DNA from 2 places in the Rhodococcus triatomae genome. Region 2 is predicted to be linked to the other one. Evidence: predicted binding sites of a transcription regulator. Region 2 holds the regulator's gene; the other holds the start of a gene.
What was found. Region 2 encodes LexA, which represses DNA repair genes until DNA is damaged. Its sites were predicted from a motif close to CGAACANNTGTTCG; they were not measured.

Region 1: the regulator LexA is predicted to act here: its motif matches at 2,260-2,273, upstream of G4H71_RS00610 (HNH endonuclease signature motif containing protein).

The regions. Positions count from the first base shown of each region.
Region 1 is NZ_CP048814.1:124,421-129,576, forward strand. It holds gene dapA (4-hydroxy-tetrahydrodipicolinate synthase) at 1-883, shown strand, start outside; gene G4H71_RS00610 (HNH endonuclease signature motif containing protein) at 880-2,244, opposite strand; gene G4H71_RS00615 (alkyl/aryl-sulfatase) at 2,745-4,640, opposite strand; gene G4H71_RS00620 (SHOCT domain-containing protein) at 4,822-5,136, opposite strand.
Region 2 is NZ_CP048814.1:4,162,633-4,167,788, forward strand. It holds gene G4H71_RS19795 (putative PEP-binding protein) at 1-115, shown strand, start outside; gene G4H71_RS19800 (uracil-xanthine permease family protein) at 252-1,529, shown strand; gene G4H71_RS19805 (acyl-CoA dehydrogenase family protein) at 1,609-2,751, shown strand; gene lexA (transcriptional repressor LexA) at 2,861-3,553, opposite strand; gene G4H71_RS19815 (sugar O-acetyltransferase) at 3,741-4,316, shown strand; gene G4H71_RS19820 (hypothetical protein) at 4,478-4,936, shown strand; gene nrdR (transcriptional regulator NrdR) at 5,112-5,156, shown strand, end outside.

The DNA.
Region 1 (5,156 bases), 730 kb from region 2:
CGCCTCGGACCTGGAGCACCTCGCACACACGGTGATCGACGAGGGAGCTGCCGGGATCGTTGCCCTGGGAACTACCGCCGAGACAGCCACTCTGAGCGCACGGGAACGGCGAGACGTCCTGCGCATCTGCGGTGGGGTGTGCCACGAACGCCGCGTCCCCTTGGTGGTCGGTGCCGGTTCGCCGGACACGGTCGGCACCGTGCGCGCCCTCGACGACCTGGCCCGCGACGTGGACGAGGAATCCGCTGTCGCGGCTGCCCTGGTGGTGGTTCCCTACTACACGCGTCCGACGGAAGCCGGCGTGGTCGCGCACTTCGAATACGTTGCGGACCGCAGCCCGCTGCCCGTGATCGTCTACAACGTGCCGTACCGTACCGGGCAGCACCTCGGTTGGGAATCCATCGTGCGTCTCGCGGAACATCCACGGATCGTCGGGATCAAGCAGGCGGTCGGCTCCCTGGATGCGGACACGGTGCAACTGCTGGCGTCACATCCCACTCCACACGCCTCGTTCTCGATTCTGGCGGGGGACGATGTGCTGGTCCCACCGTTGCTGGCGATGGGTGCAGCGGGCGCGATAGCCGCAGCGGCGAACGTCTGCGCGCCCGAGTTCGTCGAGTTGCTCGGACATTGGCGCCGTGGAGACCTGACGCGGGCGAGAGCACTGGGAAACGAGCTGGCGGCACCGACGGCCGCGCTCATGTCGCATCCCAATCCCACTGCGATCAAGGCCGTCCTCTTCGCCCAGCAGCGGATTTCGGCTCCGGACGTCCGACTCCCCCTCCTTGCTGCCCGTGACCCCGAGAAGGTCGTCGCCACGATCACACGTCTGCGCTCACGCGATCAACGCGCGGAAAGTTCTCGGTACACCCCGACCGGCTAGACAGCCGGCTCGGATCCGCTGCGAACGCCTCCACTCCGCGAACTCCGCGCAAATGGGCGCCGTCGGCGACGGGGACGAATCGGCTGCCGGGCGGTATCCACCGATGCCGGTGGGGTGAACACCGGGTGCCGGTTCCTACCGATCGTCACTTCCCAGTCCGTGGTGTGCAGTAGCCGGTGGTGGGTGCCGCAGAGCAACACGAGGTTGTCGAGGTCGGTGGGTCCGCCGTCCGCCCAATGCCTGATGTGGTGGCCCTCGCACCAGGCGGCGGTGGCTCCGCAGCCCGGGAACGCGCAGCCACCGTCGCGGGCGGCGAGCGCTGTGCGTTGGGCCCTGGTGATAGTGCGGTGGGTGCGTCCCACACTCAACGGGGCACCGTGCTCATCGAGGATGATCGCGGTGACGTTCGCGTCGCAGCCGAGGAGGCGTGCGGTGTTGATGGTCAGTGGCCCCATCCACGGCGACCACGCGATACCCCGCACCTCGGCAAGATCGGAGAGGTCAGCGACATCAGCGGGATCACCAGGATCGGCGGGGTGTGTGTCTGTGTTGTCGGCCGGCTGTGTTCTGCGGGCATACTCTTCCCGCCGGTCCTGACCCAGATCCCGCGCATGTACGTGTACCGACAGGTGCGGACGCTCACCGCCCTCGACGCCCAGATCGCCGAACGCAAGCAGCATCGACAACAACTGGGTGAGTCCGTCCGCGCGGCGCTGCCGCGGCGCACGAGCATCCGGCGTTCCCTCAGATGCGGGCTGTGGGGCCGAGTATTTCGACAGGGCGGTCAGCAGCATCTCCCCGGTCACCGCGTCCACGTCACCACGAATCGCGACCCGACCATTCAGGGTCTTGGACACGTACAGCTCGTTACGGTCGGTGTCCTCACTGGCGGGCTGGTCATCGGATTCGAAGATCGCCTCCAACTTCGCAATCGCCGTGCGGACTCCGTCGGTACGCGCCAACGGCCCGTCCGCCGCCGCCAGCAAAGCAGCGACACACCCCGGTAGAGCCTCGGCGGGCATGCCTTTCGGGGGCTTCGTGCAGAACCGGACGATCAGCAACGCATGCTCGAACGCGATCCGCCCCGCATCGAACGCCTCCGCTACCGCGGGATGCTCGGCCAACCCGGCACCGAGTTCCACGATCCGCCCCGCCGCACCCGGCGACACCACCGTCACCGACGACAACCACCCCTTCGTCGACGCGAAACCATGATCCTCCCGCGTACACCGGCGTTCCACCTCGGCGACCACAGCCACCCGCTGCGCCTCCCACACCGCGATCCTCGCGCTCAACGCGACAGCGTCACACAACAACTCACGAGTGATCCGCTCCCGAAAACGATCCCCCTGATACCCCATACACGAACATTACCTCGAACGGGTGTTCGAAACAAGGCCTCTCTCCTGCGTCAAGATCCTTGGCAGGGTCTCGGAGTTCAGGATTCGGGGCACGGTCAGAAGGCCGAACACATGGCGCGTTCGAGGAGAAGGTGCCGGCGGTGCCGGCCGGAGAGATGCCGGGACGGTGCAGTTGCGGATGCGGCAGAACGGCGCGGCGTTGGTTGACCGGGTCGAGCCGATCGCGGCGAAGTATGCCGCCGAGTGACCGGCGTGGGGGCATCGCACGATCGCCGTCGTGAGCCACGCTGCGACGCCAGGTGTTTCATGATCCACCGACGGAACGAAATAGGTTGCAGCAGAATGCCTTCTCCGAATTCGGAACACCAACGGCGGCATCTGGCGAATCTGCGCGATCCTCGACTACGCCACCGAGCACTGCCTGGCCACCACCGTCACCCCGACCGCCCGCGGCTTGCCGGGTCCCTGGGTGTCGCCCACCCAGAGACCCGGCGAACGGATCAGTCGGGGGTGACGATGGCGAACTCCTTGTCGCCGGGATCCAGAAGTGCACCGAGTCGGCTGAGGACCGATGCGTCGCCGCTGACCTCGATACCGGCTTGCGCGAGACCATCGGCGGTGAGCGCACCACCGGCGAGCGCGGGCAGCGCCGTTCTGGTGGTCGTGAGTGTCACGTCGGCGTCATCACGCTTCGGATAGGTGCTGTAGGTCAGCGCGCCATTGGCCAGCTGCAGGCGGTAGCGCTCGTCGAGGTCGGTGAGCACCACGTCGATCGACAGTTTCTCATCCCACGCCTTGGGCCCGTTGATCTGGATGGCGATGGCGTCGAACAGCATCGACGGGGACAACTGGGCGATGATGTCAGGTGCGTTGGTCTCCGTCGGCGTACCGAAGTTGCCCTCGCGCAATTCCGTGGCACCCGACAGATAGAAGTCACGCCACGTCCCGTTCTCCGCACCGTAACCGAGCTGCTCGTACGTATCGGCCAGCAACGCCTTGGCGTCGGCATGGTCGGGCTGTGCGAAGACCACGTGATTGACGACCTGGGCGACCCATCGGTAGTCGCCGGCGTCGAAATACTCGCGGGCCTTGGACACCACCGCATCGGCACCACCCATGAATTCGACATAGCGCTTGGACTGTTCGACGGGCGTGTGCTCCCACAAACTTGCCGGGTTGCCGTCGAACCACCCGATGTAGCGCTGGTAGATCGCCTTCACGTCGTGGTTGACCGATCCGTAGTAACCATGTGTGCTCCAGGCGTTCTCCAACGCCGGCGGCAACTCGATGGCCTCGGCGATCTCCGGTCCGGTGAGGCCCTTGTTCAGCATCCGCAGCGTCTGATCGTGGACGTAGGCATACAGGTCGCGCTGCTTCGTGAGGAAATCGACGACCCGTTCGTTGTCCCACACCGGCCAATGATGCGACGCGAAGACAGATTCCACCTCGGCACCGAACAGATCGATGGTCTCGGTGAGGTACTTGGCCCACCCGTGCGGATCTCGCACGACCGCTCCCCGCAAGGTCAGCAGGTTGTGCAGGGTGTGCGTGGCATCCTCGGCGGCACACAACGATTTGAAGTCGGGCAGATAGATCAACATCTCCGACGGCGCCTCGGTGTCCGGGGCCATCTGGAACACCAGACGGACACCGTCGACGACTTCCTCGTGTCCGGTCGTGGTGATGATGTCGGTCGGTGGCAGCAGGGTCACGGTGCCGGTCGACAGCGTCTGCCCGAGTCCGGCACCGACCTGCCCCTCCGGACCCCGTGCGAGCGCCGCACCGAACATGTACCCGGCACGACGATTCATCGCGGTCCCGGCGTACACATTCTCCGAGATCGCATGCTCCATGAACCCCTCCGGAGCAAAGATTTTGACGTTGCCCGCGTTGACCTCTTCCTCACTCACGAAGCCGCGGACACCGCCGAAGTGATCGGCATGTGAATGCGTGTAGATGATCGCCTTCACCGGACGATCGCCACGATGCTCGCGATAGAGCTCGAGAGCCGCCCGACCGGTCTCCTCGGTCAGCAAGGTGTCGATGACCACGACGCCGTCGTCACCCTCGATGAACGATGTGTTGGACAGGTCCATGCCGCGCACCTGATAGATACCCGGCACGACCTCGAAGAGGCCCTCGATCGCGCAGAGTTTGGACTGACGCCACAGACTCGGATTGACGGTGTCGGGGGCGTCGCCCTGCAGGAACGAATAGGTGTCGTTGTCCCAGACCACGGTCCCGTCTTCAGCTTTCACCGCGTTCGGCTGCCGCCGGGCTACCAGACCGCGCGTGGCGTCGTCGAAGTCTGCGGTGTCGGAGAAGGGCAGAGAATCGAGCAACTTTCGCTGCTGCTCGACGATGGTCGCTGATGCTGGTTTCCGAGTATTCGCCATACGATTCACCTTGCCATCCTTTGCCGACTCGGTGTCGGCGATCGACAACTGCTGACGGACTTTCTCCAACGCTGCAGTGCAACCAGTCCCGGCCAGATTCTTCGACGCGAGACAGGTGGCGTCTCGCCCTCGACATCGATGAGCGGTTGCCCACCCAGCGCAGCGTAGAAGCGTCGGGCAATCAACCGAGCAACTTGGCCTTCGCTGCCGCGAACTCCTCGTCCGAGAGCACCCCGGACCGGTGCAGGTCCCCGAGGCGGCCGAGCTTCGCGACCAGATCATCCTCGCTCTGGGCGGCGCCCGAAGGCTCCGGCGGCAGCGGGGGCAACGGCGGTGCGGCAGGCGGGGCCTCATACTGCGGCGGCGGCGGCGCCGCGCGCTGCTGGGCATGACGATTCATCGCGTTCGACGTTGCCTGGGCCGTACCCGTGATCACCGCCGTGCGGGCCACGGTACCCAGGAGTCCGGGTCGCCCCACTCGTCCTCTGCGAATCATGTCGGGGTTCCTTCCGTGTC
Region 2 (5,156 bases):
CGGCGCGGCAGTGGAGTCGGTCTCGGCTCGGCAGTGCAGAAGCGCCGCGGAGGCAGTTCTCGCGACGACCGATCCCGCGGCGGCCCGCGCCGCGGCGGCCGAGGTGCTCACCTAGGTCGGTGGCCGGGTGCGTGTGCTCGGACTCCACGAGAATCCGGGCTCGCCGGGCGGTGGACTGCGGGCGTCCCTACTATCTAGCGATTGTGACCAGAGACGAAGCGGACGCCGACTCGGCGAGCAGCGCCACCACGATGTTCGGCTGGACTCTGCACGGCGACGGCCGCAGGATCACCGACGGGGAGGTCGTCGCCCCGCACGAGCGACTCACCTGGCCGCGCACGGTCGGCATCGGCATGCAGCACGTGATCGCGATGTTCGGCGCGACGCTGCTGGTCCCGACGATCACCGGCTTTCCGGTCACCACCACCCTGCTGTTCTCCGGTATCGGCACCGTGCTGTTCCTGCTGATCACCCGGGGCCGCGTCCCGAGCTACCTGGGCTCGTCGTTCGCGTTCATCGCGCCGCTCACCGCCGCCCAGGGATCCGGCCCTGCGGCGCAGCTCGGCGGCGTCGTCGCCGCGGGAGTGGCGCTGCTGGCCGTCGGCATCGTCGTGCGGCTGAGCGGCGCCCGCATCATCGACGTGGTGATGCCTCCGGTGGTCACCGGCGCCGTGGTGGCGCTCATCGGCCTCAACCTCGCCCCGGTGGCGGCCGGCTCCTACGAGGCGCAGCCGTTGATCGCGACGGTGACCCTGGCGTCGATCCTGCTGGTCACCGTGCTCGGTCCCGGCCTGATCGGACGGCTCGGCATCCTCGTCGGAGTGGTGGCGGGGTGGGTGTTCGCCACGGTCACGGGCGGCCTCGCCGACGAGCGGGTCGCGGCCCTGCGGGACGCCGCCTGGTTCGGGCTGCCCGAGTTCCGCGGCCCGGCGTTCGAATGGTCGGTCATCGCGTTGACCCTGCCGGTGGTGATCGTGCTGGTCGCGGAGAACGTCGGGCACGTCAAGGCCGTCGCCGCCATGACCGGCAAGTCGCTCGACGACGTCGCCGGAAACGCCCTCGTCGGGGACGGACTGGCCACCACTCTCGCCGGATTGGGCGGGGGCTCGGGCACCACCACCTATGCCGAGAACATCGGCGTCATGGCGGCCACGCGCGTGTATTCCACCGCGGCCTACTGGGTGGCGGCAGCCACCGCGATCGTGCTCGCGTTCTCACCGAAGTTCGGTGCGCTGGTGTTCACCGTGCCCGACGGGGTGATCGGAGGCGCCACGCTGGTGCTCTACGGACTCATCGGCATCCTCGGGGTACGGATCTGGACGGACGCGAAGGTCGACTTCACCGATCCGGTGAACCTCACCGTCGCCGCGGCGGCTCTCGTCGCCGGCGTCGGCGACCTCACCCTCACGATCGGATCCGTCGAGCTCGGGGGCATCGCGTGGGGGTCGGTGGGCATCCTGGTCGCCTACCCGGCGTTGCGAGAACTCGCTGCATGGCGCAACAAGTCTGCTCGCGGTCACGAATCCTGATCGCCTGAGTCATACACCACACCGGCCGCTGGGCTTACCGTCGAGTCAGGTACATCCAGCTATCGAAAGAGGAGTCGGCGTGGAGCGCACCCTGTTCGAACCGGAGCACGAGCTGTTCCGGGAGTCCTACCGCAAGTTTCTGGACCAGCATGTCGCCCCGAACCATGCGAAGTGGGAAGAACAGAACATCGTCGACCGCAGCGTGTGGGTCGAGGCCGGCAAGCAGGGCTTCCTCGGCACCGCGGTCCCCGAGGAGTACGGCGGCGGGGGAGTCGTCGACTTCCGCTACAACGCGATCGTCACCGAGGAGACCACCCGCGGCGGCTACAGCGGGATCGGATTCACGCTCCACAACGACGTGGTCGCCCCGTATCTGCTCGAGCTCGCGAACGAGGAGCAGAAGCAGCGTTGGCTCCCCGGGTTCGCGTCCGGCGAGATCATCACCGCCATCGCGATGACCGAGCCCGGCACCGGTTCCGACCTGCAGGGCATCAAGACCCGCGCGGTGCGGGACGGGGATCACTGGATCCTCAACGGGTCGAAGACGTTCATCACCAACGGCATCAACGCGGACCTGGTGATCGTCGTCGCGCAGACGGATCCCGACAAGGGAGCCCAGGGATTCAGCCTCCTCGTCGTCGAGCGCGGTATGGAGGGCTTCGAGCGGGGCCGCAATCTCGACAAGATCGGGATGAAGGCCCAGGACACGGCCGAACTCAGCTTCACCGACGTGCGGGTGCCCGCGGCCAATCTTCTCGGCCAGGAGGGCATGGGCTTCCTCTACCTGATGAAGAACCTCCCCCAGGAGCGCCTGTCCATCGCCGTCGTCGCGGTGGCCGCGATGGAGACGGTTCTCGAGCAGACGATTCAGTACTGCCGAGACCGCAAGGCATTCGGAAAGTCCATCGGGAAGTTCCAGAACACCCGGTTCGAACTGGCGGGACTGGCCACCGAGACCGAGATCGCACGCGTCTTCGTCGACAAGTCGATCGAGCTGCTCAACGAGGGCAAGCTCACCGTCCAGGAAGCCGCGATGGCCAAGTGGTGGACGACGGAGAAGCAGGTCGAGCTCATCGATCGCTGCCTGCAGCTGCACGGTGGCTACGGCTACATGAAGGAGTACCCCGTCGCGAAGGCGTACATGGACTCGCGAGTGCAGACGATCTACGGGGGCACCACGGAGATCATGAAGGAGATCGTCGGCCGCGGGCTGAATCTCTGACACCGCGCGATCTCCGAACACCGCACGACCGGCAGACGAACGAGGGGCACGGCGACCGCCGTGCCCCTCGTTCGTGTCCGTGCGGCCCGTTGCCGGATGCCGGCCGCCGTCAGATCTTGCGCATCACCGTGACGACCTTGCCGAGAATGGTCGCGTCGTTGCCGGGAATCGGCTCGAAGTGCGGATTGTGCGGCATGAGCCAGACCTGCCTGCCCGAGCGCTTGAAGGTCTTCACGGTGGCTTCACCGTCGATCATGGCGGCCACGATGTCCCCGTTGTCGGCGACGTTCTGCTGCCGCACGACCACCCAGTCGCCGTCGCAGATCGCGGCGTCGATCATCGATTCACCGACGACCCGGAGCAGGAACAGCGAACCCTGCCCGACCAACTCGCGTGGGAGGGGGAAGACATCCTCGATGGACTCCTCGGCGAGAATCGGCCCACCCGCGGCGATCCGACCGAGGACCGGCACGAAGGTCGGTTCGGGGTGGGTGCCGGAGAGATCGGCAGCGGTACCTGCCGCCGGCCGCTGTGGGGCGCGATCGGTGGTGTCGTCGAGGCCACGCACATCGACGGCTCGGGGGCGATTGGGGTCGCGGCGGAGGAATCCCTTGCGTTCGAGCGTCCGGAGCTGGTGCGCCACAGACGAAGTCGAGGTCAATCCGACGGCGTCCCCGATCTCCCTGATGCTCGGCGGATAGCCGCGCTCCTGTACCGACTCACGGATGACTTCGAGGACGCGCCGCTGCCGTTCGGTGAGCGTCGCCGTGGTGGGGCGGCCGCTCGAGCTGTCGTCCTTCATGGTGGAAGCCTCCGTGTCGTCCCTCCCGCCGGCGTGACTCGTGGGAGAGAATAGGATTCGAGTGTCGATATGACATGAATGTAGCCGGATTCCTTCGCAGTATCAAACACTTGTTCGACCGTCGTGTCGCGTGGCGGGGATGCTTCGACGACCCGACCGCGCACCGTCCCGTGGGTACTGTCGGCGCATGGACGAATCTCCGGAACCGCTCTCTCACAAGGCGCGCATGCTGGCCGGCGAGCTCTATCGCGACGACGATGTCGAACTGGTGTCCGAGCGGCGTGCCTGTCGACGCCTCCTCGACGAGTTCAACGGGGCCGCTGCGGACGAGGACGAGCGCAGGCGCGCTGTTCTCGAGCGGCTGCTCGGCGCGCTCGGTGCCGACTCGTGGATCATGCCGCGCTTCGCGTGCGATTACGGCGGCAACATTCGCATCGGAGCGAATACCTTTCTCAACTACGACGCGATCCTGTTGGACTGTGCCCCGATCGTCATCGGTGACGACGTGTCGATCGGGCCGCGCGTGCAACTTCTCACCGCGTTGCACCCGATCGACGATCACGAGGCGCGGCGGACGCGATGGGAGAGTGCGGCACCCGTGACGATCGGGAACAACGTGTGGCTGGGCGCGGGCGTGATCGTCTGTCCGGGCGTGAGCATCGGGGACGACGCCGTGGTGGGTGCCGGAAGCGTCGTGACCAGGGATGTTCCGGACCGGGTGCTCGCGGTGGGGAATCCGTGCCGGACCGTCCGAGCCCTGTGAGGGACCTCATTCCTTCGAACGGGTGAGCGAGGAAATCGCTCGGAATGCGCGACATTGTCGGTCGACCGTGGTAGAAATCGAACATGCGTTCCACGAACGCGTGTTCGATTCGTGAGCGGCCCGAGCGAGAAGGTGCGGACCGCCGGCAGCGGAGGTAAGCCATGAGCAACGCAGTTCTGCAGCGGAGAGAGGCTCTACACCGGAGTGGGACTCGTCCGGCGCGGGCGGGCCGCGACAGGTCTCGCCCCGCCACCGGCCGGGTGCAATACGGGCACGCCAGGTGGGTGTCCGACGCCCCGCACGGGGAAATCGCGGACATCGGGTGGCGCACCTTCTTCGCGGGTGCGGCGGCCACGGCGCTCGTCGTGCTCGGTCTGGTCGGCATCGCGGGTGTGGTGGCGAACCCCGCGGTCCCGGTGGCGCCGGGAGGGCCGGGAACGCCCGCCGGGACGGTGTCGGTCGAGGTGGCGGCCGGAGAGTCGCTGGCGGAGGTGGCGGCGCGGGCGGTGCCCGGCGTCCCGGTCGATCGTGCGGTGCGGCAGATCCGCGATCTCAATGCGTTGCCCGTCGGTGCTCCCGCTCCCGGCGCGGAGTTGCTGGTGCCGGCGCCCAATCGTTGACGTGCGCTGAATGAGACCGGGATCGAAGGGGCAGGTAGGCTCGACGACTGTCAGCCATACCACCTCGAGTGGTCGCGTCGGTTCGGTGCGTCCGCGATGTGAATCAGTCCTCGCCGGTTCGCTCTCGGACGGAGCCGGGGGTTGCGGCCACGACGGCCTCGACGAAGGACAGACGATGCATTGCCCGTACTGCCGACACCCGGATTCGCGCGTGGTCGAT